DNA from 4 places in the Prevotella heparinolytica genome. Region 3 is predicted to be linked to each of the others. Evidence: riboswitches for the same ligand, from Rfam matches in the RefSeq annotation. Region 3 holds a riboswitch; each other region holds the start of a gene.
What was found. Region 3 has a riboswitch for cobalamin ahead of C3V43_RS04160 (TonB-dependent receptor). Riboswitches for the same ligand answer to the same signal wherever they lie in the genome.
Positions count from the first base shown of each region.

Region 1: linked by a shared signal. The riboswitch ahead of C3V43_RS13690 (TonB-dependent receptor plug domain-containing protein) and the one ahead of C3V43_RS04160 (TonB-dependent receptor) in region 3 are both predicted to bind cobalamin.
Region 2: linked by a shared signal. The riboswitch ahead of C3V43_RS10200 (ribonucleoside-diphosphate reductase subunit alpha) and the one ahead of C3V43_RS04160 (TonB-dependent receptor) in region 3 are both predicted to bind cobalamin.
Region 4: linked by a shared signal. The riboswitch ahead of C3V43_RS07140 (TonB-dependent receptor plug domain-containing protein) and the one ahead of C3V43_RS04160 (TonB-dependent receptor) in region 3 are both predicted to bind cobalamin.

Region 1 covers NZ_CP027234.1:3,386,101-3,393,600, reverse strand. Annotated here, with positions in the region: gene C3V43_RS13700 (ABC transporter substrate-binding protein) at 1-948, opposite strand, end outside; gene C3V43_RS13695 (YncE family protein) at 955-2,079, opposite strand; gene C3V43_RS13690 (TonB-dependent receptor plug domain-containing protein) at 2,107-4,122, opposite strand; cobalamin riboswitch at 4,184-4,385, opposite strand; gene C3V43_RS13685 (hypothetical protein) at 4,430-4,978, opposite strand; gene C3V43_RS13680 (protein-export chaperone SecB) at 4,980-5,396, opposite strand; gene C3V43_RS13675 (hypothetical protein) at 5,389-5,643, opposite strand; gene C3V43_RS13670 (WbuC family cupin fold metalloprotein) at 5,835-6,263, opposite strand; gene C3V43_RS13665 (PIG-L deacetylase family protein) at 6,347-7,024, opposite strand; gene C3V43_RS13660 (sugar transferase) at 7,050-7,500, opposite strand, start outside.
Region 2 covers NZ_CP027234.1:2,516,688-2,524,187, reverse strand. Annotated here, with positions in the region: gene C3V43_RS10200 (ribonucleoside-diphosphate reductase subunit alpha) at 1-2,145, opposite strand, end outside; cobalamin riboswitch at 2,216-2,433, opposite strand; gene C3V43_RS10190 (hypothetical protein) at 2,898-3,302, shown strand; gene C3V43_RS10185 (YgjP family zinc-dependent metalloprotease) at 3,323-4,033, opposite strand; gene C3V43_RS10180 (head GIN domain-containing protein) at 4,291-5,154, shown strand; gene C3V43_RS10175 (PG0215 family putative anti-sigma factor) at 5,807-6,289, opposite strand; gene C3V43_RS10170 (GFO_1088 family ECF-type sigma factor) at 6,279-6,788, opposite strand; gene argB (acetylglutamate kinase) at 6,891-7,500, opposite strand, start outside.
Region 3 covers NZ_CP027234.1:998,538-1,006,037, forward strand. Annotated here, with positions in the region: gene C3V43_RS04150 (sirohydrochlorin cobaltochelatase) at 1-11, opposite strand, end outside; gene C3V43_RS04155 (DUF4374 domain-containing protein) at 53-1,345, opposite strand; gene C3V43_RS04160 (TonB-dependent receptor) at 1,411-3,771, opposite strand; cobalamin riboswitch at 3,902-4,110, opposite strand; cobalamin riboswitch at 4,554-4,761, shown strand; gene C3V43_RS04165 (putative transporter) at 5,055-6,743, shown strand; gene cbiB (adenosylcobinamide-phosphate synthase CbiB) at 6,780-7,500, opposite strand, start outside.
Region 4 covers NZ_CP027234.1:1,719,337-1,726,836, forward strand. Annotated here, with positions in the region: gene C3V43_RS07120 (cell surface protein) at 1-94, opposite strand, end outside; gene C3V43_RS07125 (DUF4465 domain-containing protein) at 114-1,208, opposite strand; gene C3V43_RS07130 (PKD-like domain-containing protein) at 1,241-2,365, opposite strand; gene C3V43_RS07135 (YncE family protein) at 2,403-3,566, opposite strand; gene C3V43_RS07140 (TonB-dependent receptor plug domain-containing protein) at 3,580-5,559, opposite strand; cobalamin riboswitch at 5,665-5,875, opposite strand; gene C3V43_RS07145 (nucleoside deaminase) at 5,927-6,343, opposite strand; gene C3V43_RS07150 (hypothetical protein) at 6,626-6,859, opposite strand; gene C3V43_RS07160 (S41 family peptidase) at 7,481-7,500, shown strand, end outside.

The sequences.
Region 1 (7,500 bases), 1.2 Mb from region 3:
GTCCATTTTCAGATCCGCATAGGTCATATCCCGTTCGCGGTTGTATTTGATGGTCCACACGTCCGCATTCCCTGCCTTGTCGAACACCGTCTCGAAGGCCAGAGGCACGGAACCGCTGTGCGTGTCGTCGGCAAAGGCATAATTCCCGCACGCGTCCCTGAAGAGGCCACCCATGGTGCTGCGTCCGCCCGGCACATACCAAGCCGTTCCGTTTTTCAATTCACTAACCACCGACAAACGCACCGACGAAAGTTCGGCACGCATCTTCAACTGCCGATAACAGCTGTCCACCTCGGCAAAAAGGCTGTCGGCTTGCGCCTTCCTGCCGAACAACAGACCGTAGAAACGCATCCACTCGGCACGCCCCATGGCAGAGGTCTCCATGTAGTCGGCACATTCGATGATGGGAATATTCAGCTTCTCTACACGTCCATAGCCGCCACTGTTCTCAAAAGGCGAGAGCAAGATGGCATCCGGATGCAGGTCGATGATTTTTTCCATATCCGGATTCATGCCGTCGCCGCAGTCCGCTATCGTCCCGTTGCGACATCCCTCCTGCACGGCCGGCAGTTTGATATACTTCAGGTCGCACACGCCGCCTATGCTGCCCCAAGCGCCCAGCTTGCCCACCAGCGCGCAATGCACCGACGAGTAGACCACCGCCTTCGAGAGTGGCGTGCGCACCACCGTCCCTTCGGGCAGATTCTCCGGCAAGGGATCGGCAGCAGGCACAAGCACATACGTATGCAGCGTTTTCAACGTATCCCACGGGTTTCGCAACGAAGCCACGGTATAACCCGGATAATCCACCAATACGAGGTTATCGGCATAGCGTAAAGCCACCGTGTCGCCTCCGGCAACCGCCGTAACACTCCTGCCCCTTGCGCCACAAGCCGCAAAGAGCCAAATGGCAGAGCATACAACAACCGATACGAAAAATCTTCTCATCCGTTTTTAGTTAAAGAAAACCGCCTTCTTAGGATTCTGACCACCGCAATCAAACTTCTCTACAAAGCTGCCGTCGCTTTTGAAACGATATACATTGCCGTTCGTCTTGCCGTGTCCGGTAGTGGCAATGTAGATATCACCGTTCTTCCCGTTCACCTCAATCATATACACCACTGCCGTATTCAACTCTTCCGGAACATTTTTCAAGAAAGAGGTCGCATTCATCTTCCCGGACTTCGCATCATAGGTAGCAAACGAATTGCGGGCGGAAACCTCCGGCCAGTGCGAGTAGTCCACTCTCGAATCCACCAGATAAAGCAGGTCGCCTTTCGCGGCCATGTGGGTAGCATAGCCCAGTTGCGACACCTTGTTTCCGTTTTTCGGCTCTATCATCTGCAACACATAGCTTTCGGCACTGTAATCCCACGAAATGAGATACACCCGGTCATCTTCCTCTGTCATCATGTTGGGATTCTGCGTCACGGTCAGCTTCTCTTTCAGGCTGAATGTGTTCAGATCTATCACGGCCACTTCCTTGTTATAAACATACTTGGAGTCCACAACCTTATACGAATCCGCCACATAGAGCATCCGCTCGCTTATGGCCACCCCCTCCAAGTTGCTTCCCACTCCGGTCAGTTTCTTCTCCACCTGCAACGTATTGGCATCGATTTTGGCCACCGTCCCTCCGTAAAACGAAGCATAGATATAGCCATCCTCGGCGGCAATGCTGCGGATACCGGCAGACAAGTCTGCGTCACCGACAAAAGACACCCGCTTCTGCACCACACCGGCAGCGTTCAGCTTCACCAGATAATTGGAACCATACACAGCCACATACAGACACTCTTCATACACTATCATGTCCTGTCCCACATCTCCCAACTGCGCATTGTTCTGCTTCTTGAAGATGTCGCTTATGGATGCGGCATCCCCGTTGGGGGCATAAAACATGATACCCGCATTGTTCTCCTTCTGCGTGCCCTCATTCAGGAAATAAGCACGCACCTGTGGCAGACTCACTGTCGAGCCGCTGTCGTCCAACACATCATCCTCGTCGCTACAAGAAACGAGCGAGGCACTTAACGCCAGCATACAAAGCATGCCGAATAGCAAACTTCTCACTTTCATAAATACCAGTCTTAAAAAAATTAAGTTTTAAAAATTCAATGTCCCCGTAAGCCGCCACGAACGTCCCGGCATCGGATAATATTTTATCACTTCATACTGTTCATCGGTCAGGTTCACCACCTCAGCCTGCAACCGCAGCTTGCACCGCTTCATCGCCAGCTCCCTCGACACGCTCACCGTATGCTCCATGTACCCGTCTATCCGGTTCTCCGGGATGTTTTGCGACAGCCGGTAACGCTTTCCCACTCCCACCACGGAATAGCCCACGTTCAGCCAAGGCGTTTCCCACACGGCCGATACGTTTCCCGTATGCACGGGCGTATAAGGCAACTGCTCCTTGTAGTTCTTGGCCGTTGCATCAGTCACGTCCACCGCCTTCTGATAGCTATACCCTCCGGACATGGCCAGCTTCATGCTTCTGCCCAAAGCCACCGCCGTGGCCAGCGTAATGTCCACCCCTACGGCACGCACCTTGCCATAGTTTGCCATCCGCCACGCATACGTGGTGGGAAAAGCCACAATCTTGTCGGTCACGTCGTTATAATACGCATCCACCGTAACGGACAGATAATCCGGCAACCGCCAAGACGAGCGGCTCCACGTAATGCCCACGTTATACTCGTTCGCCTTCTCCGGGCGCAGGCTTCGGTTGCCAAGCCTGTAATAATACAAATCGTTGAATGTAGGCATACGGAACGTGCTTTTGTACATCAGACGCAAGAAGAGCTCCTCCTCCTTCCACGGTTTCAGGCTGATGGAGAGTGACGGAGCCAGACGCTGAAAATCATCGGGCGCCTCTCCCACCCTCACCCGTTCGGTCACAAACGTATGCACCAGCGTGCCCGTGGCCGTCACCGCCCCTTGCCGGTAGCGCGCGTTAAAAGCCGTCAGCGAAGTATATCGCGTGGGAAACGGACAGTCGTTCAGGTTGCTTCGCAACTTATTCACCGCCCCGTCTTGCGCCACCGACAGCGACCAAGCCAATGACGGGCTGTACAATGCCGTTGCCGACAGGTAATACTCGTCTTGCCGGTGCACGCCCCGATATACTCCCTGCTCATACTCCTTCCCCTTATCCTCATACAAGTTCCATCCATGCGTATACTTGGCCTGCGCCTGCACGCTCCACCGCGGCGAGAAACGCTTCTTGTAGCGCGCCTGCACAAACGGGTTCTCATCCCGAAGCGTCTCGTCCGATAACGGGTTGTAGAGCGTCACCGCACCCGGCAGCCCCCTTCGCGAATAGTAATAGCCCCCTTTCACATCCAGTTCGCCTCCATCCCCGAACGTATGATACAAAGCCGCTTCGCCCTGCCACGAATAGATGGCCGAATTGTGCCGCTTCTCCTTCGTCACATACTTCCCGTTCACCAACGTAAACGGATATACCCCATCGGCCCTCATGTAGTCGGCATTCACAGCCAGGCGCGTGCGGTCGCCCACTCGCTGCCACCATCGCAACGAAGGACTCACATAGCCGAACGACCCGCCTTTCATCCTGACCTGGAAAGCCGTGTTCCGTCCCTCCTCCAAATACGGTTTCTCCGTCTCAATGTTCAGCACCCCCGCCGAGGCATACAAACGGGCCGACTGCAACAAATCCTCCCCTTGCCCCACTGCCAGCGAAAGCATCGCCACATTGTCCGTCGAGAACCGTCCGATGTCAATCTGCCCCGCCAGGCAGTTGCTCACCGCCACCCCGTCATAGCTGACAGCCGTATGCGGTGCTCCCATGCTGCGTATCGATACTGTTTTCAGTCCCCCTATTCCCCCGTAATCCTTCACGTTGGCGCCGGCAAATCGTCTCACTGCATCTGCCATGCCCTGTATTCCCAGCCGTTCCATCTCCTGCTTCGACATGGTTTGCACGGGCACGGCCGATGTCACCTTGTTCGGTAGCCGTCGTGCCGTCACCACCACCATCTCTATCTCGTGCACCTTTCCGGTAATGGTATCCCTTCCCGCCTCCTGAGCGGCAAGCGGCAAGACGCTTATTCCCAAGATACAGATGCGAGCCAGTTGCCTCCTCATATATCCGGCCATACAGACAATTAAAATTAATCTTATAAAAATCCGTGCATTGTCCGCTTTCCTCGAGCGGACAATTTTTCGACTTTGTTTTGCAGGTCTTCTGACTTGTTTCCGGTGTATCGCCTTCCCATCCTTTCTTCAAGGATAGTGGCATTGGTATCGATGCACCCTCCGCGAAACTCACAGCAGCGGGACTGTCCGGGATTTCCACCCGGTTCCCTTTTCATCCATATTCTCCGAATGGAGAAGGCGGAACAAAACAGGGGCAAAGATAAGAATAACAAATGATATTATAATATCGTTAAAAAAGAAGTTTTTATTACACCAAGTAATTTATGTTATAATGATTGGGGTAGATGATTTTGCCGGCACTTAAATTGAAAGATTTCTTACGAAACAGACAAATCTGTACAGCAGGGAGTAATTCTAAGCAACTTTTTTCACTATCTTCAAATGGAATAAAAATAGGATTTGATCTCGAGAAATGACCATAAGCCCTAATCCCATCATACTTAGAAGCTAAACCGGCTTTACTCTTCAAATACTCTATCACTTTGGCAACCGTGGTAGTCTTAGTAACCAACTTTTGGGACTTCAAGAAATCAATTACTTCATTAAAGGATTTCAGATGTTCCATGTTACCATGCAGGTCAAAGCATTTTCCATTCAATAAGTCACACGTATATTCTACAATTACATAATTTTCTCTATACCTCACCTTGCCCCACCAATGTGCATTTGCAATCAATGTATCCCAGAAATAATATCCCTCTCCCAGCCATGCATTTGCAGCTTTGCAAATAAAAGGAGCATTCGATTCTATGTAATCAGGATTATCTCTATCCTCTACCGTCTGGAAAAGCTTCATCTCATTGCACTTCTTTAGTGTGTTTCTTCAAAGGTTCTTCCAAGGAAGACAAATTCATTGTCGGTAAAACAATGGGAGGAACATTTGCCTGAAGCGTTATTGTACTCACAAAAGCTCTAACATATGGAAACACTATTGCAATACTGTTTGCATAGAAAAAAGAAGGAATCTCATTAAATTGGATATTGCTTGCAAATTTAAAAGTTGCATGACACTCAACCGAGACAAAAGACTCCGAAGCACCTTTATCTTTCGCAGAAAATATAAACTTTAGGTCAAAAACAGAATTAGGGTTCATTTGCTTAAAACTTCCCGAAGGTTTAAAATCAATTTCCAATTCTGACAACTTGTTTAAATCAAAATCAATTCTCACTCTATTAAAGATATATTTCTCCAAAGAAAAAGCAGCCTTATTCATGATAAAAGAATATTATTGGTGAATATTGGGTACAAATATAAGAAAACTCCGAATACAAATCCGGAGTTTTCTTGTTTTTATTTTCTGACGTTCCTTTCCATTTGAATGACCAATTGCTTGTAAATGATAAAAAATCATCTATTGTAGGTCCTGTGTTATAGGAATCAAATTCCTCCCACTCTTGTTCAATAATAGCCCGTGGGCTATTATTAAAATATTGCTTTAATTGTTCTAATATGGTATTCATAATCCCAATCTTTTGATATATCAAGCCTTGATGATAACTAATCACTTATAAACTTTATGCAAAGATATTATTTTTCTCTCAATACGCCAAATTCATCCCAATATTTTTACCATCTGTTATATAAAGGCATATTCTTGCCTCTCAACATCCTCCATAACAGTCAAAAATGGCTGTTCCATGCATCGCTTCTCTTATGGAATATAAGCTCCGTCTTTCGCTTCAAATATAATTGAGGGCTCCTGTACATTCACCGTATGCCATACACCTGCAGGAATTTGCATACCATACAGCCCTTCGGCCGGACAAAGCAACTGCCTTGATACTTCCCTGAAAGTTCTTTTCCTCACTACCTCCCTTATATTCGATAGTGCATCCGAGGCATACTCCTCCACCTCTTCATAGAAAATCTCCTCCAGCTTTCCACATAGGCATACCACCGTTTCCGCTGTAGCCTCATGCCGATGAATTGACACCTCCGTGCCTGGAAGCAATGCATTCAGCATCCGTTGCGACATATCTTCCGACGAGTTACGCAAGTCATAATTCTGTCGCAATCTTGGAGATTCAGCGGCTTGTGCCCACAAACTGTCCAAGAAATTCTTATCAAATAAATTGTTCATTATATAACAATCATTTATTTAACGATGCCAGATATGCCTCATGCAGAGGATAATATAGTTTCAATGAACAATACTTCATTCTATCAATACGCCCTGAGCACCACCTCAAAAGCTTCGGAGTACATCTGCCCCCACTGACCACCTCTCATAGCCGCAAGACCTGAGATATATTCGGGCGATCTAGGATGTGGATATGAACGCATAACACCACGGTACATTGAGAGAGCCTTAATTTTAGCTTCCACACCTTCCTTGCCAACTTCTACAAAGCAATTAGGATTAAAAGTATTCATGCCGCTATTTATCTTCCACTCCGTACAAGAAGGTACTTCCATATACCAAAACTCTTTCACACGTTTTACCCCTGGACGTCTTTGGAACAGACGGATAGCTTCCTGACACGCCATTGAGGTCTGTAAATGGTCATTATTAGTATCTGCAGGATGATGAGTGATGATAATATCCGGTTCACTTTCCTTAATTGCACTTTCTATGAACTGTACCAACTGCAAGTGAGGTACAGTATTCATCTCGATATTAGGAAATGTACCTTCATAAATTTTATTTACTCCGAGGAACTTATTGGAAGCATTCGTATCATCCTCCAATTCATTGTCCTCCGGACGGAAAGCACGTACTTTAACTTCCGTACACATAATGACAACTTCTACTTCATCACCCTCTTTACTCCACTTATACATAGAAGCACCAGCTCCCAAGACCTCATCATCAGGATGAGCCACTACAATTAAACGCCTCATAATTTATTCTTTTTTTATTACACAATTAAAGCTTAGGCATCACTTCTATCTCAGAATTTGACGCTTTAGCGTCAGCAAGAAACTCCCTCAATATCCAAGTGGCTTCTTTGCCAAGAAAAGTATATACAATGCAGATAACAGTATAAATGATCATCTTCAAATCATAGAAAAAACCAGCTTTCTTAACGTATGTATATTCCAATTCTCTGCGAGTAGGATAAACCTTCTCCATATATTCCTTCTCATCTGTGAAATTATCACCATAAACAAAGTCATAAAGTGCAGCAGGTCCGCTAAGTCCTACTGGTACACTCTTGGCTTCATCCCATTTACCATAGCGGAACATATCAAATTGATCTTTTGCTACAGGTCGAGGACCAACAAGACTCATAGTACCATTAAGGATATTGAGCAATTGAGGTAACTCATCAATCTTTATCCTACGGATAAAATGGCCCCAAGGGAAAATTCGGTCT
Region 2 (7,500 bases), 1.5 Mb from region 3:
CAGAAGATAAGCGTTCCGCATCCCCTCTGTGGCAACGGACGCCGCCAGTTGCCTCCATTGGGGCGAATCGTATCCGCGCTTGACGAAGTAGCTGCCCGTCTGCCAGTCGCTTCCTTCAAAACAGGCGTACTTTCCTTTCTCCTTGGCCAGCTCCATGCTGGCACGGATGGCGGCATAGTTGATGCGCTCGAACACCTTATCCACGAAGCGGAGGTGTTCTTCGCTCTCCCAACGGATGCCGCGCAGGGCGAGCGCATGGTGATAGCCGCTGACGCCCAGACCGATGCTGCGATAGCGATGGTTCGTGATTTGCGCGAAAGGCAACGGGTAGAAGTTCAAGTCGATGACGTTGTCCAATGCCCGGACCACGGTTGCCACCTTTTCCTGCATGCGCTCCTCATCCTCCAAAGGCAAGTGTCCCAACGAGAGGCTGGCAAGGTTGCAGACCACAAAGTCGCCGGGGCGGACCGTCTTCACCACCACCGTATCGCCATCCGTCGTCCGGATATCGGTAGAGACGGATTCGATGGCCGACATGTTCTGCGCTATCTCCGTGCAGAGGTTGGAGCAGTAGATGATGCCTTTATGGGGATTGGGGTTGGCCCGGTTCACCGTATCACGGTTAAAAGTAAAGGGTGTGCCTGTTTCCACGGCGGAACGGAGTATCAGCCTCACGATGTCTTTCAGGCTCATGCTGCGGCGGGATAGGCGCGGGTCGTTCACGCAGTCCCGATACCTCCGCTCCCACTCTTCTCCGTAATAATCTTCGAGGCAATAGCCTTTCACGGTCATGATTTCATTGGGGCAGAACAGGTGCCATTGGTTGTTCAGGTCTTCTTTCGCCATCTGCCAGAAGAGGTCGGGATAGCACACGGCGGGAAAAATGTCGTGCGCCTTCATGCGGTCGTCTCCGTTGTTGGTGCGGAGCTGCAAGAATTCGGGCAGGTCTTTGTGCCAAACATCGAGGTAGACGGCCACGGCACCCTGCCGCATTCCCAATTGGTCGACGGCCACGGCAGTGTCGTTCACCAGCTTCATCCAGCGGATGACACCTCCGGCCACGCCTTTGAAACCCCGGATGTTTCCACCCGTGGCGCGCACCTTGCCGAAGTACATGCCCATGCCGCCGCCGAACTTGCTTACGGTGGCAAAGTTGTCGATGCTGCGGTATATGCCTTCGAGGCTGTCGGGCACGGTATCGATGAAACAACTGGAGAGCTGATGGTAGGGCTTCCGGGCATTGGAAAGGGTGGGCGTTGCCATGGTCACTTCCAGCAGGCTCAGCATATCGTAGAATTTCCTCACCCACTCCAGCCGGTCGTGCTTTTCGGGCAGGGCCAGATGCAAGGCGATGCCCAGAAACATCTCCTGCACCGACTCCATCAGCTCCGCCGAGCGTGTGCGGATGAGGTATCGCTTATAGAGCAAGTCCAGCCCCGAATAGTTGAAGAGCTTGTCGCGTTCGGGACGGATAAACCCGGAAGCCGTTTCTATCTCCTGCCGCGAGTAGGAGGCGAGAATGTAACTGCCGTACAAAGCCGCGTCCGTGAGGAAACTCAGTTTATCGTAATAAGATTGAATGCCGGTTCTCTCCGCCTGCGCTTTCAGCTCTTTCGCCATACGGAAGCCGAGCAGCCGGGCGGCGATAAACTCCCAGTCGGGGGCTTCCTGCGTGGTGAGTTCCACGGCTGCCTTAATGAGCATCGCCAGCCGTTCTTCGGCCGCCATGTCGGGCTTGCAGAAACCTGCGAACTTCTCGGCCAAGACGTTCAGGCTGTATTCACTGCCCGTAAAGTCGTTTTGTATCTCTTTCAGCACATGGGCCACGGTCTCGTCTTTCGCTCCGTCAACAATCTGTGTGAGGGCTTTCCTCCGCTCGGTGCGTTGCCAGCGATAAAGTATGTAGCTTTTGGCCTCGGCATAGAAGCCGTGTTCCATCAAACTGCGCTCTACCTCGTCCTGAATGCACTCCACCGCACGTTTGTCTTCGTTCCGGTTCAGGAACTGCTCCACTTCATCGGTAATGGCGCAGAGGGCTTCGTCAGTAATGTCCTTGCCCGTGCCGACAAAACTTTTGCGTATGGCAATGGCTATTTTTTCTCTGTTATAGGACTCCACAGTCCCATTCCTTTTAACTATCTGCATGTGATGTTTTTGGATTTGAATAAAAAATACTCGTACACTTTTGCCGCCGTTCCCTAATCCCACGAGCGGAAGCGGCTTTTCGAGAATGGCAGGTCTTCTGACTGGCTCCTCGTTTCCGGCGCCTTCCCGCAATCTCAAACGCAGTTTTCAAGAATGCAGTGGCAACAGGTTGTGCCGGAAATTTAGACGGAGTTTCACAGCAGCGGGACTGTTCGGGATTTCCACCCGATTCCCTTTTAATCCGGACGGAGGGAAAATCCGCCCGAAACCATTTCAGGGACAAAGATAGCACAAATTGGAATTATTACATTATTAAAACTGCTTAAAAAAGCATCATCTGCCGGTTACTTGAAAATGAGCGGGAGGCTTCCCGAAGCACATCTTTCTTTTCAAAAAATCATACCAAAACAGATTCCGGTGCAACCATAAAAAATCAAAAAAAGAAGGTTAGGCAAGCTCAGTCCCATATCGAGGCTACATGAGTCGTATACTGATGTATGATCAGTCGTATACTGAAGCCACATCAGTCGTATACTGATCCTACCCCCTCTCAGAAGTACTTCTGGGCGGTCTTTTTCCCACTCTCCCGACTCGTTGCCGGAGACAGAAACCAAACGGTAAACGATTGTTACAGACACAGCGTTCTTGCAATCGCGTCGCCCGTCTTTTTCCATCCGCTATTCTCCGGCAAAAAAGCGGCCGGTACGAATTTATTCGCTACATTTGCAGCATTCTCTAAACACACTCCAACTATGGCACACCGTCTGAACACCAACAAGCAGTTTATGGTAGGTAACGGCATCCTTGCTTTCGCCGTGATTTTTGTAGTCGTCATCTTCGTTTACATGAGCATGAGGTTGCAACAACAGAAAAACGAAGAACGGAACTTCACAGAGACATACACCATCACACTGACCAAAGGATTTGCCGGAGATTCGCTCTCACTGCTCGTCAACGACAGCCTGCTGGCAAGGCTGAAAATCACCGAAGAACCGTTTGAAATGGAAGTGAAACGCTTTGCCGAACAGAGCGCGCTGATGATTGTGGACAACCTCACCGACCGGCTCTCCCTGTTTGAATTGAGCGAGAAGGGAGGCAACTACCGGTTCGAGAAAGAGAACGGAGAGGTGAAACAACTGTCGCAGACGCAGCATTAACAGCCTGAGGCACGCACACGTCAAAACTCCGTGCGGTATTGCTTCAATTCCATGCGCAAGGCTTCCGCTTTGCCCTCCGTCAGCTTGTCCAATAAAGCCCAAAAGCGTTCGCCGTGGTTCATTTCGCGGGTATGCGCCAACTCATGAAGCAATACATAATCTATCAGATGCTTGGGAAGAAGAACCAAATAATAGGAAAGATTGATGTTGCCACGCATGGAACAACTGCCCCAACGCCCGCTGCTGGAGTTAATCTTCACACTCTTATAAGGCAGGTTGTGCTTCACGGAAAGCATATACAGACGTGGAGGAAGAATAATCTTCGCATTACGGCGCAGGGCCTCCTCAATCACCTTGCGCAACCAAGATTGCAGGTTCCTGTCCGAGAAATCCGCATCCGGCGGACAGATAATCTGCATCTCGCCTAACTCCGAACGAGACAGGAAACGCGCCCTCTGCCCTGCCACCAAAGCCAGCTTAAAGAACTCCGTATCGATACGGTAATCCAAATCTATCAACTTGCGGTTCTGTTTCTCTCCGGCGGCAGCCCTCAGGCGCGGACGAAGCTCCTCCAAAGCTCTCTTTACCTCGGCAAGAGACGTTCCGGGAGGCACCGTGACGTGGACACCGTCTTCCCTCGTCCGAAAGATGAGACGACGCGCACGGACATTGACACGAATAAGCATAGGCCCGAACTCCTTGTCTTCCAATATGTGTTCCTTATGTTCCATAATGACAAGGCAAAAGAACGAAGATTTGACCGGAAAAACAAGTATTCGCCCGCTAAAAGCGAACAGAATGTCCGATAACGGACACATCCTCAAAAAAGTATCACACTAATACACAACACTTTAGTATCATGGCATGAAAATTGAATCAAGTATGCCGACGAAGTTCCATTCAAAAAAAACGCATCTGCATGCAACTTTTACGAAACGAGCCGCGTCTAACAAATAAAGACGAATACCAAATCAAAAAAAGAACGAATATGAAGAGCTTAACAACAATCATTACAATCGCTTTCTTGGCTTTCTGCACCACCGCCTGTTCGCAACAGCACAGTTATTATTCGAAAGGTTTCTTCAAAGGGAAAACCGTAAAAGCCAGCAAAAACTACGTGACGAAAGAAATCAAGATGGAAAACTTCACCAAGTTGAGCGTAGCCGGCAGCCCGGATGTCACCTATACGCAAAAAGCCGGCAAACCGGAAGTGAAGATATACACCTCGGACAACATCGTAGACCTGCTGGACATCCATGTGAAGGACAATACGCTTCACATCGGTTTTAAGAAGAATGTAAGCGTAACCTACGACAAGCTGGAGATTAGCGTTTCAGCAGAGAAATTGAACGGAATTGCCGTGGCAGGTTCGGGAGATGTGGAGCTGGCCAACGGACTGAAAACAGATGAACTCAAAATCTCCGTGGCAGGTTCGGGCAACATCAGCGGAGATAACATTTCCTGCACAGACCTCAGCATCTCCATCGCCGGTTCGGGCGACATCAACAGCAGCAACATCACTTGCAATAACCTCAAAACCTCCATTGCCGGCTCAGGCGACATGAAACTGAACAATGTGACGGCTGTATCGGCCGGCGTATCCGTAGCAGGTTCGGGCACCGTCATTCTGAACGGAAGCACCCCGGAGGCCGCATACAGCGTGACTGGTTCGGGTGACTTATTCGCATCCGATTTTGTTGCCAAGAGGGTTTCCGCCAATGTAACCGGTTCGGGCAGCATCAAATGCCATGCCACCGACTTCCTGAAAGTGCGCACCAGTGGCAGTGGAAGCGTAGGCTATAAAGGCAATCCGGAATTGGACTACCCGAAAAAAGGATTGTACAAGCTTTGATTAAGAGGATAACGGTCATGAAATCAGCGCCTGATAATAGCAGTGCAGGTGGCTTTTCTGCGACACATTCTCTTAAAAGGAACAGGCTTCTAAACAAAAATCTCTCTTAAATTACCTATATATTAACCTGAATTCGGTATAAAACAAGATGTTATATGCCTGTTAAATACTTGTATATATCTTGCCGTTTTCCTCGCATATATGAGGTGCTGAACGTCGCATATACGAGACCACACACGTCGCATATACGAGACTACACACGTCGCATATTCGAGACCACACACGTCGCATATACGAGACTTGGCACCACTGATTGACCCCTCCGGGAATGCCTCCGGGAGCGTTTTTTGTATAGGCGGAGTCTCTTTTTACATCGAACTCAGGTATATATTAAGAAACAGCATCTAATATGGAGAATGGCAAAAGGTTTCCGTGAGGAAGCCTTTTGTTTTTTCATCCCAATGGAGAGAAAGTGCATGAAAACATAAAAGGGACACCGCATCTCGCGGTATCCCGTCTATCTTAGTTAGTTACTATAAATGTTTTGAGAGAATTGAAACTTCACAGCCTCAACTTGTTTTAATAAAGCACACTAACTATATTATGTTTAAAGCAAATGAAAATATTATTTTATAATTGCAAAGAAAAATATCTACTCTTTGATTTCCTTCTCCTTATCCACAAGGCGCAGGCTGTCTATCACCTGACTTTCCTTAGCAACGGTCGTCTCTCCGGAAAGAGCCACCGAGGGAGCGGAAATCTGTTTACCTATGGTATCGGCCGAGGCCACTTCCTTCACATCGGAAAAGAATGAATGTTGCATCACATTGCCCAGTGAAAGAATCGCCGCCACTACCGCAGCAGCCTTGAACAAGGGTATGAAGCGTGCCGCCAGCGTCAAACGCTTTGCTTTGACCACCGGGACTTCTATTTCGGCCAATACCCGCGCATCGAAATCTTCGCCCAAGTGCACCTCCTGCTGAAGTTGCTCGTATACGAACAATTCTTTATATCGAAGCAGATGTGCGGGAACATCGCTTCCGCTGAAGAAAGCGCGCAGTTGCGCTTCCTCTTCGAGGGAGGTTTCGCACTGCCAGTAGCGCTTCAAGAGTTGTTCTATATATTTAGAGTCCATAACCTTCTGTATCTATAAACTTTTGTTTTACTTTTTGCCGTGCCCTGAAGAGGTTCACTTTTACCTGCTCCTCGGTCAAGTTCAGGACAACCGCTATTTCTTTATAACTCTTGCCTTCGACATCCCTGAGCTGCATAATCAGCCGTTGTTTTTCGGGAAGCTCGTTCATCAACCGGTGTATCAATGCCATCCGTTCTTTATTCACCAGCTTGTCGTAAGGGTTCGATGCATCGGCGAGCTGCTCCATGTCAGGGGTGAGTTCCACGGTGCGGGCATCCTTTCGCTCGCTCCGGTCTATCGCCAGATTCTTTGCCACTGTCAGGCAGTAAGCCTCGACCGAACCGAACTGCGCCCATTCATCACGCTTGTTCCAAACCCTTATCAGCGTTTCTTGCACAATATCCTCTGCTTCTGCCCTATCGAACGTGATTCGCAGAGCCAGCCGGAAGAGCTTGTCTTTCAGCGGAAGAATATCATTACGAAAGCTGAGTTCTTGCATCTCTAATAAGTTGACGGTTAAGTATCCAGAAAGTTACAGGCAAATACTATTTTTTTTTGCTTCTGATGTACTTTTTCTTTTGCTTGCCCAAAAGAAAGTACATTAACGCACCATCCTCGTCCCTCCCTCTTCTCCGATAGCCGCAACCGAAGTGATGATTACTTCGGAAACCCCGGAGGTAATTGCCTCGAAAGCATTTTCAAGCTTCGGAATCATGCCGCCTTGAATCACTCCCTCGGCCACATATTGTTTGAACTCGTCGGGAGTTATGTGTGGAATCACGCTGTCATCATCGTTCTCATTGCGGAGCACGCCTTTCTTTTCAAAGCAGAACACTAAGGTGACATCGAACAGCGAAGCAAGGGCTTTGGCGATTTCTCCGGCAATGGTGTCGGCATTCGTGTTCAGCATGTTGCCTTCGCCGTCGTGCGTCAGCGGAGCCATCACCGGAATGATGCCTTTGCAAATAAGGTCGGCCAGCAAAACGGCGTTGACTTGCTTCACATCGCCCACAAAGCCGTAGTCCACCTCTTTCACCGGTCGCTTCACGGAACGGATGGCATCCATGTCGGCTCCCGTGAGTCCCAATGCGTTGACGCCGCGTGCCTGCAAACCGGCCACGATATTCTTGTTCACCAATCCGCCATACACCATCGTCACTACTTTCAGGGTTTCGGCATCGGTGATGCGGCGGCCGTTCACCATACGGCTT
Region 3 (7,500 bases):
CTATGTTTCATAGGATTGAACAGACTGTTGTCAGGGTGATGTTAAAAGAGAGTCAATCGTTCTCGATGACACGTATCATATCGAAGAAGAAGCTTCCGTCTACTTCCGCACCTTTTTCTACACTGCCGGTCTTGATGTCGTAAATGTAGATGATGGAGTTGGCGTCGTCCTTCGTGTTCACGCCGATGTAGGCCTTGTTGTTGAAGATAACGGAACGCTGCGAGAAGCGGCCGCCGCTATATGCAATTTCTTTTCCGTTGTATTTCAGGCGTTCGCTTTGTCCGGTGGAGAGGTTCACAATCACGTAATAATGGCTGTAAGAGTCGATTTTCGTGCCTTGAGAGTCGTTGCGGACATACGCCAATGCTTTGTTGCCTCCCAGATATTGAACGGTGAGCAGTTTGCCTTCCGTGTTCTTATAGCCGTTGTATGTAGGGTCGATGTCGCTTTCGCCTTTCTTGATACGCAGCAAACAACCCTCTTCCACTTTGCCGATGTTATTGAATGCAGCCAGATAGAGGTTGCCGTTTTCATCATACATCACGCAGTTCTGCATCAGCTCTCCGTAGGCGCTTCCTGCCATTTCGTGTGCTTTGGTGTTCATCTTGTTGCTTTCTACGGCCATTGTTTCGGGATTGAGAACGGCGGTATAGAAGTTTGTGGTGGCTTTGCCGCTTGCCCCTGAAGCTCCGTTTTTTCCGAAGTAGAAATAGTAGAGTTTGCCTGCCTTTTCATTATAGGTAAGAATGCCCGATGTGGTGAACTTCTTGGTTTCTTCCCCCTCCAAAATGGATGCGGGCAGAGAGAGCTTCAGCGTGCCTTCGCCCGATATGCTCATGTCGTCGGTATTCAGTTTGGTCCAGATGATTTTGTCGGCTTTTCCGTTGGCGGACATGATGACGAGTGTGTTGTCGTTCAGCCACGCGTGCGTATATGAGCGTACTTTGTAGGTATTGGTCTTGAACGGACGCTCTTTGACGGTTTGAACGGAGTTGTTCTTGATTTGATACTTCACGAAGCGGTCGGCAGTGGAAGGAATCTGGTAATAGTATTTTCCTTTGGAGATGGACTCCATGGAGAAGTCGTTGAGTTCGGCTCCCTCTCTTTTGATGGTGATGACACCCTTGTCGGCAGCCAGCGAAGCAGTGCTGTTGACAATCGTCGTGTTTTTGCTGCTCATGCCGCCATGTTTATCGACAGTGACGAAGAGGTCGAAGTGATATTTTCCTTCGTCGATTGTCGGTACATCGGGAGTGGCTTCCGGTTTGTCGTCAGAGCAAGCTGTGAATGAGAATACTGTCACGGCTGCCATAAAGGCAAGAAGTGAGAATCTGATCTTTTTCATACTGTTTACTGTTTTATTGGTTTAAACGATTTATTGATTTATCTGCTCGGTATGGTTTGTCCGCATCACTCGATGAAGAGCCTGAACTTGGCCATAAAGGCTCGTCCCGGTTTTTGCAGCTTGTAATTGTCGTAGGCTGTCTGGTTCAGGAAGTTGCTGCATTCCAAGGCTATGTTGTAGCGTCCGCGATTCCATGAGTAAGTGACGTCGGCGTTACAAATATGCTGGGTGGGGATACGGGCTTTGTTTTCGTGACTTCCGTAGGCTTCCCAAGTAAGGAAATACCAATGCACCCACTGATAAGTACAGTTCAGGCGCAGCTTGCCGTGAGGCAACAAGGGATTGCTGAAAGTATAAGAGGCTTCGGCGCTGCCGAACAGCCACGGGCGGTTGGGCACACGGTTGTTGTAGGTGGCCGAGGGTTTCCCGTCGCTCTTCAGCTTTTGCTGATCGCGTGCGTCCTGATAGCTGATATTGGCGGCGAGCCGGAGCTTGGACTGCCAGTCATAGCGCACTTCTCCTTCCAGCCCTTTGATATGTACTGCCGGAACGTTGGTGTATTGCATCGTTCCCTCTTTTTCGGTTATGGTGGTTTGGATATAGTTGTTTACGTTTCGCAGAAAAGCGCCGGCTTCGTAATAAACCGTATGTCCGGCATAGGGATGCCATGTGCCGAAAAGTGCGACATTGAGGTTGTCGCTGCTTTCGGGTTTCAAAGCTACGTTGGCATAGATGGTAGTGCCGTTTCCAAGCAGTTCGCGGGCCACCGGCAACCTTACGCTGTGTTCGTAGGATGCTTTGACGGACAAAGGTTCGGCCACGGTATACCTTGTTCCGGCTCCGTAACCTATATAGTTCCGGGTGGTGGCGCCTTGCACTTTTCCGGAACCTGTGACACTGGGCTGGTCGGTCTGTCGGATGTTCGGGTGGTTGATATAATCTTTTACAAAGAACACATTGCTCATTTTTCCATCAAACAGCAGTTGGTTGTAAGAAAGGGCTATGATGTGTTTGGTCACGACATCGTTTGAAGGTTTGAATTCTTCGTCCGTTTCGTCGTACCGGTCGTTTCCGATTCGGATCAGGTGATAGTTGAGGTTTAGGTTATGGCGGTCGTTCAGCCGATAATCGAGGTTGGTACGCACAATGGTCAGAGGTCTTTTGTAATGGCGCATGGAAGGTTGTTTGCCCATAATCTCGTTGCGCTGGGTCACGATGTAGCCGCCATCCCAGTAATACTTGCGGTAGGCGGTGTCGACGGTCAGAGAATGATCCCAAGTGCGAGAGAGGGAGGCGCTCAACTGCATGTTTCTCAGGATGAAGTGTTGTTTGCGGTAGCGTGCCGCTATGTTCCATGCATCCGATTTTCTTTCGGCCATTCCGTACACCTTATTCTGTACGGAGCCGGTTTGCAATTCCTTGTCTGTTTTGGAGTAAGAGGCGGAAACGAAGAACTCGTCAGCCCATTTTTTTCCGGTTACTCCGGCTTCTATCTGTCCCCACAGAGAGAAGTAGGCGTCGTGAAAACGTTTGGGGTTGCCGATGATGAAGTTTTCTCCGCTTTCGTCGCGCATCTCTACGTTTTTCATCCGATAATCGTTCTTCGAATAGTTCACACCCACGGTGGACCTGATGATAAGCCCCGTCTTCGGTTCTACAATTTGCGCGTTCAGATCGGCTCGGTGGCTATGGAAAGAGCCGATGCTGTAAGAAGCGTCCAGAAAATGTTTCTTTTCCTGCTTCGTGATGATATGGATGGCGCCACCCAACGCGTCGGTTCCTAAAACTGCCGGAACCACTCCTTTGTATATTTCGATTCTGTCGATGATATTGACCGGCAAATTTGCCAATGAAACACCGCTTCCTTTTGCATCCAACGGCATTCCGTCCAAGAAATAGCGAATGGAATTGCCGGACATCCCGTTGATGGAGAGGTCGAAATCCGAACCGACCCCGCCTTCCTCTCTGACCTTGATGCCTGTTGTACGGTTCACCAGATTATTAAGGTTATTCAACGAATTTACCGTTGATTTCACGTCGAGCGCATTGACGGTGAAAGCCCCTTCCTTGATTTTTTGCGTTTGGGTTTTGCCATAGACTTCTACGGTGTTCAGCGCCACGGCACTTTCCTGCAATGTGAAATTGAGCCTTTTGTCCTGCCGGATGTCGAGCGACTGCTTCACGGTGCGGTAGCCCAAAAAAGAGACGACAAATGTATGTCTCCCCGGAGGCACTTGCAGTGAATACCTGCCGCGGTCGTCCGTATAAGTTCCGGACGTTGTTCCCTCGATGGCAATGGTGGCTTGAGCGATGGGGGTTCCGTTCCGGTCTGCAACTTTCCCGGACAGGGTGGCTTTATTCTGCGCCGCCATATATGCAGGCAGCAGCATGATGAGTATCAATGACAGATATGCGGTAATTCTCATTCCGATTCCTTTAAGCATTCGTAAACTTGCTTTCACGGAGAGAAGAAAAACAAAGAGAAAGATTCCTTGTATCGATATAGGTAGGAATACCTCGACTCGATGTTTTGCGGCTTTATTCCCCCGAAAGCACAAAAACCATATCGTCTTGGCAGGTCTTCTGACTTGTCCCTCTTTGAATGCCTTCCCATCCCTTTTTTGAAGACAGTGGCTTGCAGAATACTCAAAGATATCGAAAGGACTTACAGCAGCGGGTCTGTTCAGGATTTGCACCTGATTCCCTTTTCATCGCATTTCTCTCTTATGGAATGGAGGATGCGAACCAAAATCGGCAGCAAAGATAAGAAAAAAAACACTATCGGATGCTTTCTTTTTTAATTCACTAATGCTTTCTTCTGATTGCGGTGCTCTTGGCATGATTTCAGGATAGCCCTGTATAGCTTTACGACAGATGCTCTATGAGTCATGTTTTTTTATCATGACGTGTCGATGCTTTATGTCTTTCCTGTTTCTTCTTTTACCCCTCTCAGAAGTACTTCTGAGAGGGGGTGGAATCAGTCGGCGACTGAAATGGTTTCAGTCCCTGACTCAAATGGTTTCAGTCGCCGACTGAATCACATTCACTCAGTGACTGAAATAAGTTGTGTTGGAAAGCCATCGGGGTTTCCGTCTGTTTTGTAAAATAAAATAGATAAAAACACGCATGAAGGAACCTTTGTCGATGAGACGAGCCGGTCGCTTTCGAAAAAAAACGGCCGTTTTTTTGTATTGCTTCCGATTTCCATTATCTTTGTGCCTGAATTGGTTTCGGATGAACGTTTCCGTCATTCGGATTAAAAGGGAATCGGGTGCAAATCCCGGACAGTCCCGCTGCTGTGAAGCTCTGTTGAAATCTTGAAAAGAACCTTTGCCACTGATACGTGCGCTGTATGTATCGGGAAGGCTTCAAGATTAGGAGTCAGTCAGAAGACCTGCCATTCGTTAAATGCTGCCTTTGCTCGTGGGATTAGGAAGACAGCGCGTAAAAAACAAATAGTCGACATTCGGATCTGGAAGAGGTATGCTTGTGACAAGGTATGCCTATGACGCAGTGCATTGTCGGGGCATGTATGTGCCGGCAGTTGTATCGGACTAAGCTAAAACACGGCAATATGCCCATATAAATAGCTGTTTCAATGTGTAAAGTGCGTATCCCCGGAGAAGTGATTTCTGTGGGGATACTTTTAAAAAGATCTCAAAGCCCGATTATTGATTGTTTTACCATTTATATAACCAATGTAGCAACTATGGAATTATTAAGGAATCTTTTTGAAGGTTATCCCAATCTTTGGGGAGGCGGAGTGGCACATTCCGTTCTTGTTTTGTCGCTTGTCATCGCTTTCGGCATTATATTGGGAAAGGTGAAAGTGGCGGGCATTTCGTTGGGTGTCACTTGGATATTGTTTGTAGGCATTGTTTTCGGACATTTCAATTTGAATTTGAACGAACATCTGCTACACTTTCTGAAAGAATTCGGGCTGATTCTCTTTGTATATTCCATCGGCCTGCAAGTGGGACCCGGTTTTTTCTCCGCCTTCAGGAAAGGTGGGCTTACGCTGAACATGCTGGCGGTGCTGGCTGTTTTCGTCAGCGTGCTGACTACCGTCCTGCTTCATTTTCTTACGGATATACCCATTACCACAATGGTCGGCATCCTGTCCGGAGCAGTGACGAATACTCCCGGTCTGGGCGCCGCCCAACAAGCCAACAGCGACCTGACCGGAGTAGATGCGCCCGAAATAGCTTTGGGCTATGCCGTGGCCTATCCGTTGGGTGTCATAGGGTGCATCCTGTCACTGCTGGCGCTGAAATATCTGTTTCGCATAGATGCGGGCAGGGAAGAGGCGGAAGCGGAGTGCGGGTTGGGACATCAGCAGGAGCTGACGGTCAGCCCCGTCTCTGTGGAGATACGCAATGAAGCCATAGACGGCAAGAAGATAAAAGAGGCAAAACCGTTGCTGAACCGCGCGTTTGTCATCTCCCGCATACGCCATCACGGAGGCAACGGAGAAGCGGAACTGGCAAGTGCCGACACCGTGTTGCATGTAGGGGATGAGATTCTCTTCATTGCCGACCCCAAGGATGTGGAGGCCATTATTGCCTTTCTGGGCAAAAGAATCACGGTGGAGTGGGAGAAGGTGGACAAGAAACTGATATCCCGCCGTTTTCTTATCACGAAGCCCGAACTGAACGGGAAGTCGCTGGCGCAACTGAAGATACGCAAGAATTTCGGAGCCAGCATCACGCGTGTGAACCGTTCGGGCGTCGACTTGGTGGCTGCTCCGAACCTGCAATTACAGATGGGCGACCGGGTGACGGTTGTGGGCAGCGAGCTTGCAATGGGGCATGCCGAGAAGGTGCTGGGCAACTCGCTGAAGCGCCTGAACCACCCAAATCTGATTCCCATCTTTTTGGGCATTGCACTGGGTTGTATATTGGGAAGCATCCCCTTCATGTTTCCCGGCATTCCGCAACCCGTGAAACTGGGACTGGCAGGAGGGCCGCTTATCGTCTCCATCCTTATCAGTCGTTTCGGCCCGCGCTACAAACTGATAACCTATACTACGATGAGCGCAAATCTGATGATACGCGAAATAGGCATTTCACTCTTTCTGGCGTGCGTGGGACTCGGAGCAGGGAAAGGTTTTGTAGATACCATTATCCATGAAGGAGGTTATGTATGGATTGCCTATGGAGCCATCATTACAGTAGTCCCCCTGCTCATTGCCGGTATGGTGGGACGTTATTTCTGGAAGCTGAATTATTTTACGCTCATCGGTGTGCTTTCCGGCTCGAATACCAATCCGCCCGCACTGGCCTACTCTTCGGAACTGACCTCTTGCGATGCTCCTGCCGTAGGATATGCCACGGTTTATCCGTTGACCATGTTTTTGCGGGTGCTCACGGCGCAAATGCTGATACTGGCATTGGGATAGGGAGGTTTGAATTAAATGTTTTAGGGGAATCTGTCATCAATGAATCCAATAAAACAACGTGGAGAAGAGGAATACCAGCAGAATCATCAAAACCTCCGTGCGACGGTTGATACGGATGGCCGGCCGCATATCTTCTGTTGTTAACATTCGGGGGGTGATTCCGATGTAAGGTTTCCACACTTCTTCGCCAAAATAATCGTGAGGACCTCCGAAACGGCAGTTCAAGATACCTGCAAGAGCGGCTTCCGGATAGCCGGAGTTGGGACTGGCGTGCTGCTTGCCATATCGAGCTACGAAAGCAAGCAAAGAAAGTCGTCCGGCAACAAGTACCATCAGAAAAGCGGTCAGACGGGCAGGAATGTAATTGGCTACATCGTCCAGACGGGCGGCAAAACAGCCGAAGCGGCGGTAACGTTCATTCCGATAGCCTATCATGGAGTCCAATGTATTCACCATCTTATAGGCGAGCATGCCGGGAACACCCAGCAGCAGATACCAGAAAAGAGGAGCTACCACCCCGTCACTGAGATTCTCGGCCAGCGTTTCGAGGGCAGCCGTACGTACCTCTTGTGCCGAGAGCCGGGAAGTGTCGCGTCCTACAATACGGGCTACTTGCGTTCTTCCTTCCTCCAAAGAGCTATCCATAGCCCGGAATACCATGCGGACTTCACGAATCAAGGTAGTGCCTGCCAGACAATAGAATATCAAAAGGATTTGTAGGCTTAGGAGTAGTCCCGAAGAATAGAGGGCACTGAAG
Region 4 (7,500 bases), 720 kb from region 3:
CCTCGTCCGGGCTGCACGAAGAAAAGACGGACAAGCCTAATGCCGCAACAAGCGGCATTAGGAACTTAGTCTGTTTATAACCGTTGTTCAACATATTTTTTATGCCTAACATTCTATTGCATCACAATATTGTTCAGACAGAAATACGCTGCGGTATTCATGCCGTACTGCCCCGAATCGGACGAACGCATCTGGAAGAGCAGGTATCTGACATTATGGAAACCTAAATATTCGGAAAGAGTCCAAGAATTAGTTCCCCAAAATCCTTGGCTATTGAATCCTGCAAGCTCAATAATCTTGGGACTTCCGATAACGCCCGATGCATAGACGGGGAAAACCAATAAGCGGAGATAATCGGAAGGACTGTTGAACGGCGTAGCGAATCCGTCGCCTTCCTTGCAACCGTAGTAAGCCCACGGACTGTTAGTGATTTTTATACGTTTTACGGTATAGTTGGTATTGCCATCCCCTAACTTAATCCAGTTCGAGAAGCCGGTTTCGGTGAAAGCGGTAGGATAAGGAATGTTTTCAGGGTCGATAGGGAAATTCTGAATATCCTTACCGTAATATCCCCAATAGCCCAACATGAAGTTGGTATTGCTGTTATTCCTGTCCATACATCCCCATTGGTGGGCAATCCAATTGACGGAACCCGAATGGATGGTATCCGTCGTATACGTACCGAAGTTAGAACTGTCGTACACATTGGAAACGGTGAACCCGTCCCAATATCCATAGCCGGAATTAGTACCCGTGTGCGAGAAAGTAAAATGAGGAGTCTCGTGGAACTTCGTATTGGTATAAGTCTGATTCCAATAGTAGCCCGTCTGCCCTTCCGGCTGAATGCCGTTACCGGAATTCAGCACGAACTGATTCAGTTCCGAACTCAAGGTAATCTCGTTTGACACCGCATAGGTCACCTTGCTCTGCACCCCGCGCGTAGTGGTTTCCAACACCACATTGTACGTTCCCGATTTCTCTTCTTGGAAAGTGTACTCGGAATCCGTAGAAACCAACTTTCCGTTCCGGAACCACGCATAAGAATCGGCACCCTTGACAGGGGCTTCCATAACTAAAGGCCGATCGACCAAGGCCTCTACTTCTTCCGTACGTTGGTTAACGACTGACAAATCGTTTTCCCGTTCGGTGTTTTGGCAACCTGCAAAGGTCAAAGCCATGACACCCAGCACAAAAATTTTTGTTTTCATAAAAAATAAAATTTAAAATTGTTAATAAAAAGTCATTTGGTTAAATGACAGTCATATATATCCCTAACAGCTATACCGGGAAGAGTACCTTCATTGCAAAGAATACCTCCGACAACAATCTTGATAAAGTCAATACCCGGTAAATTCACGCTATTCCCTTTTTGGTCCACCGCATTTTCTATATTGAATGCATTCTTAAAAGTGCATATATATCCCTTTCTATCTTCATTGACCATAACTCTTTTATAATTAATCGTGAACGGCGGTTCTCTCCATCCGGATTCTTTCATGAAATTACCCTGATCGTCGTAACCGGGAAAACAAGCCTCCCCTGCCATTAAGTGTTGTTCGTCTAAGTCATCCTTATAATGGATCTCAAACCCGTTCCAGTCCTGATTATAATCCACGGATGAATAGGTGACGAAAGCATTGAGGGTTTCGACCTTTTCATTACCATAGCTGTCGCCTTTCAGTTCATACCACTCGTCCTCGTCGGGCTTTCCGTTCTTGTTCTTGTCATAAGCCACATATACCACGCCCGACATACAGACATCCGGCGATGCTTCCATTTTGAAATCATCCTCGCCGGGCACATTGACAATCGTGTGGTCGAAGCCCAGTACGGCAGAACCGCCCATGCTCCCTATCGGAAGCCCCAAACGATAACCGTTATCGATGTCGATATCCTTGAATTTCTTACCGGCTTTCAGCATATCGTTCAGTTCCTTCATCACCGTGGCCTTGTTCCTATTCTTAATCACGTAAGTATTGATAAACTCATACGGTGTCGGGTCGTATTCTATAACGGATGTCTGTATATTCTTATATCCACCGTCCGTCACATTAATGGCGAAATTGGCGGTGTAAACCTTCTCTTCGGCATCGGTCACGGTGAGCACGAAGTCTTTCTTTCCCACTTCCGCTGTGATAAAGGTAAAGACGTCATCCGTGCTGTAGATAGAGTCTCCACAGCTCCATTTGTACTTGGCGGCCGTGCCGTTGGCAATCGTCGGCTTAATCTCCAGTACCTTGCAGTTGGGCGTTTCATACTGTGCCGCCAAACCGATGCTTAAAGGCTCCGGATCATCCTTGCTACACGCTGTGAATGCGAAAGCAATAATGCACATTGCACAGCCTAAATTCATTAACTTCTTCATACGTGCTAAAATGTTTAAATGAGTAATATAATTGTGATTAATAATGAAGTTTCTTCTTTGTAAAGGCGAAGTGTGCAGGTATGTCGCCCGTGCGGACACTCCATTTCTTACACCCGTCGGGAGTAAAGCAATAAAGGTCTCCCGGAGATACGTAATTGCCGGCATCGGTGATATAGAACTCGTGCGTATCGGGGTTGACAGCTATGCCGTAGGGCATCTTGATTCTTCGTTCCGTATTGTCCGTGATAAAGCGGCGGGTGACGATATCCCGGCTTCGGGTATCGATAATGGCATAGCTGAAAGTCCACGAATTGGTGACGTAGCTCCATTCCGTTCCGTAGATATAGAGGGAGTCGCCCGACAGGGTCATTTCGGTGTTCGCCACGTCGAGAGCATCGCAAACGGTATCGGTACGCGGGTCGATGACGTAGGTCTTGGAATGTACACCATAGTAGTCGCCTCGCGATGAAACCCAGATATAGCCCTGCCGGTCTACCTCTAACCGATGAAGGTTGATGGCCACATCGATGGTGTTGACGACGCGGAAAGTCTGCAAGTCGATGACAGACACCGTTCGGTCGTAGTTGGGGAAGCGGTAACCGCCCGAGTTGGCCACGTAGAGCCGGCCGTCGTAAACCACCAGTTCATCGGGTTGATACCCCACGTTGCAAGTATCTACAACAGCCAGGCGGTCGATGTCTATCTTGGCCACGTATCCTAAGCGGGCATTGGGGTCTAACTGCACGGGGCCGGCGTAAGAACTGACATAAGCATAACGGCCGGAAAAGGTGATGTAGCGGCAGTTGGGAATGGAGATTTGAGTGATGTGCCGCGCATCGGTCTGGTTCATCACCTCCACGAAGTGAGAGCAGTTGATGACCGCCCATATCTTGCCGTCGTAAATCTGTATGTCGTTGCCCACGTCGCCCAACTCTTGCACCACACCCGGATTGGCTTGCGCATAAATATTGCGGATGTACTTGCCCGTCAAGGCGTCGTAGTAGTCGAGGGTGCACTTGTTCGATCCCATGTTCCCCTCGTTGAGCAGGAAGAACCCTTTAATGTCGGTGCTTAGATCCTCCGGCGAGGGCTCCACCTGCTCCTCCTGATGAGGGATGATGTTCTCGTCGTCGCTGCGGCAGGCAGATACTGACAGGCTGAGTGCAAAGCAAAACAGAAAATACCTTAAGAGTTTCTCCATATTTCCTCCTTTTTTATATGATGACGTTCAGTTTTATCTTGAAGTTGGTACCCGGCATGGGATAGCACTGCACCACTTCGTATTGCTGATTGAAGATATTATTGACTTCGGCCGTAACTCGTAACACCCACCTGCGGAAAGGGAAACTGCACGACAGCGACAGGTCGCTGGTATACCACGGCTTGGTGTAATTCTCCGGAATGTTGGCGCTCGCCTCGTAGCGCTCGCCGGTGTAGATGAAGCTGTAATTGGCCGTCCATTGGCGGTAGGCGGCGGTGATGATGGCCGAAAAGGAATGCCACGGGATGTAGGGCAATTGTCCGCCGTAGAAGCGGCTTTTCTTGTCCGTATGGTCCATCGCCTTGTTGTAAGTGTATGTGACGTGAGAAGACACATCGGCCTTTCCCAAGCGCCAGTCTGCCTTTACCGAGGCATCAAGTCCCCAAATATGGCACAAGCCGAAGTTCATCATTGTCCAGCGGAACTGGTTGCTGGTGGGCATAGCCACGATTTTATCCTCCACTTCGTTGTAGTAGCCGTCGGCTTGCAACTCTATCCTTTTGAGGATGCGGCCGGGCCGGGACTTGCCGTATGTAAGCCCGACGTCGTACTGCGTGGTGTATTCGGGCTTCAAATCCTTGTTGCCGATGAAGGTATAATAGAGGTCGTTGAACGTGGGCATGCGGAATATGCGTTTGTAGAAAGCGCGAAGTGCAAGTTGGTCGGTCGAGGTGACGAATGGCTTGTAGCTGAATGCCACGGTGGGAGTCAGCTTGCTTTTATCGCCGGCCGCCCCGCCGCTCTTGCGGGTATGGTCGGCGGCATAAGTATGGAGCAGCGAGAATTGTGCGGAGAGCCTGTCCCAATGCAGACTTGCAGACAGGGCGGATAGAAACGTCCACCGTGTAGGATAGACAAAGTTCACGAGGTCTGCATTAAGATGGTTGTACTGTATGTCGTTGGAGAGGGAGACCGACCACCATTCGCATACATCATAGAGGTGCGAGGCCGAGAAGTAGGCTTCGGTCTGGCGATAATGGTTGTCGGTGTACATCGTGGTCACATCCAGCCGCGGGTCGCTGAGATAGTGCAGGTAATCGTAAGCCACTTTGACATTTGCAAGCAGTGTATAACGGTCGGTGAATTGGCGGCGCAGCGAACCTTGTCCGAACACCGAGGTGTCCCATTGACGGTCTTGATGGCGGAACTTGCCGGGTTCTTCACGCACGGCGGCACCGGGGAAGCCGCGTTCGCTGTTGTAGAAATAAACCTTGGCACGCCACTCGCCGCGGGGAATCCGGCCGAACAAAGCTGTCTCCATACGAAAAGCACGCACATCGCCGTTATGGCGTACCTCGGTGGTATCGTATCCGTTCTTTTTGGCATAGCGGAAACGGTAGCGTCCCGAAGTAGTCATATACTCGGTGCTGAGCTGGGAGCTGAGGTTGTCGGAAAGCTTATGTTCCCACAGGACAGAAGGGTTATAGGTGTCAAACGACCCGGCTTTGAGTGCAATATTGAGGTTATCTTTCTTGTCTTTCCCGGCAAATTCGGGCTTGCGTGTCTGCAGATAGACGGCCGATGCCGATGCGAAATCTCTGGCGGGTTGCAGAATGGTGGACTTTTGCCCGTTGTAGAGTTGCAGAGCCTCCATATTATCGAGTGAAAAGCGGCCTAAATCTATCTGACCGTTCTGCGCATTGCCCAGTTGTACGCCATCATAGAAAACTCCCGTATGGTTGGTGCCTAAAGAACGCACGTTGACGGTTTTCAGTCCGCCGATACCGCCATAGTCCTTGATTTGTACACCTGCGAAGTAACGCATGGCGTCGGCCACGCTGTGAACGCTCAGTCGTTGAAGTTCCTTGCCAGAAAGTTGTTGTACGGGAATTATGGTGTGGCGAGACTGCTGTGCCGTGATGACAACCTCCGACAAATGCTGAACACTGTCGAGGCGGCTCGGCCTATCCGAATCTCCGACATGCTGCGCCATCATACACTTGGCAAATGCGCACAACACAAATACCGGCAGCAAGCGTCTGCTGAATATGAGTTTCCTTCTTGACATTTTCAATCTTAGCCCATCCCGAGGGTGCTTTGAATGACAATGCAAAAGGCAGGTCTTCTGACTTGTCGCCCGATGGCAAACGTCTTCCCAAGAATCTCAGTGACGTCATGTTTGCCCGAAAATGCGACTTACAGCTGCAGGACAGTTCGGGATTTTCACCCGATTCCCTTTTAATCATCCGGTTGCGGGGTCGATAGTTTAGAATAAACCCGGATAAACGGATGAACCAAATGCGGTGTAAAGGTATGATTTTTTAGGATAAAATAGCAAACTTTTCAGAAGAAAGTAGAAATTAGCGACGCTTGGCGGCAAAAAACTCTTTCATCAATGCGGCAGACTCTTCTGCAAGTATCCCCTTTACCACTATTGTTTTAGGATGCAATGCCTGTGGAGCATAGCGCCGATATCCCCGCTTCTCATCTTCGGCGCCAAACACCAGACGCCCCATCTGTGCCCAAGCGATGGCACCGGCGCACATCACACAAGGTTCCACTGTGACATAAAGCGTACATTCATTCAGGTATTTCCCACCAAGCGTTGCAGCCGCAGCAGTGATGGCCTGCATCTCGGCATGGGCCGTGACGTCGGTCAAAGTTTCCGTCAGGTTATGCGCACGGGCTATGATACGTTCTTTGCACACCACCACCGCACCTACGGGAACTTCGCCCCGTTCACCGGCCTTTTGCGCTTCGAGAAGCGCTTGCTTCATATAATGCGTATCGTCCACGAGAGTATCTGATTTATTCCATCGGTTTGTCATTATTTATCGCTCCGTATCAACTTCATACCATCTTCTTATCATGTTTTTATCATGTTCTTGTCATGTTCTTGTTATGTTCTTATCGTCTTCGTATCATGTTCGTATCATCTTTTTACCATCTTCGTATGTCCTTCGTCTCTATAGACAAGGAACAAACAAGGAATAAATACGGAACATATACGGAATAAATGCGGTTCTGACAAGGTTCTGATACGGGAAAAAGCGGCTTCGTCATCTCCTCATATCATGTTCGCCGAATAAGGTCGGATAGTCCTCTTCCATATTTTTATGGATAAACATAAGGATGGTCTCGCGCAACCAGCGCGACTTGTTCGTTATCTTATACCTTTCAAGATAACGGTCCACGATGCGCTGTTCTTCTTCGCTCATCAGGCACACCATGCGCTGTTCGCGTTTCGGTTCTTCGGGTGTTGCTTTTGCACACGTTTTATCTCTCTTTCTCATATCTTCTGCAAAATTACTTTTACTTCCGTAAAAACAAAACGAACCTGCATGTTTTTTACACCCAAAGCCTTAAGGGCACGGCCTAAGCCTCTTTTCATGGCAATTTTCCGACTTTTTTCGGTACGTTGCACACCTGCTCCCACACTCTTTGTCCATAGGTTGCGGATGCTTATCCGCAGCGTGCGTTTACCCGTTCGCACACTGCGTTTTTATATCCGTGCACCGCAAACAGAGATGCATACACGAATCGTACAACTTTTCTCCGTGCATCGAACAGCTTTGGAGTATATACCGAACAGCTTTTCGCTATACATCCACCTTCGCTCATCCGCACTTCGCATCCACACCGCACATTCTGTCACACTTCCTAAAACAGAAAACCAGTTCAGCAAAACAACGGAGAATCTAAACGAAAGAGAAACAACGCATGCGAAACGGCAATGAATACGGGAGACTATTCGTGGGAGATGCCTTCAGTACGGACTAAAACGAGCGGCAGATCGGCACTTTTCGGGCACTTCAGCCGATATTTTCGCTGTACGCAACAGTTTTTTCCTTTGTTTATTTTTGCAAGAAGAAGAAAAAACGTATTTTTGGGAATCTTTAAAATAACTTAGAAGAATGAAACAGATACATTATTT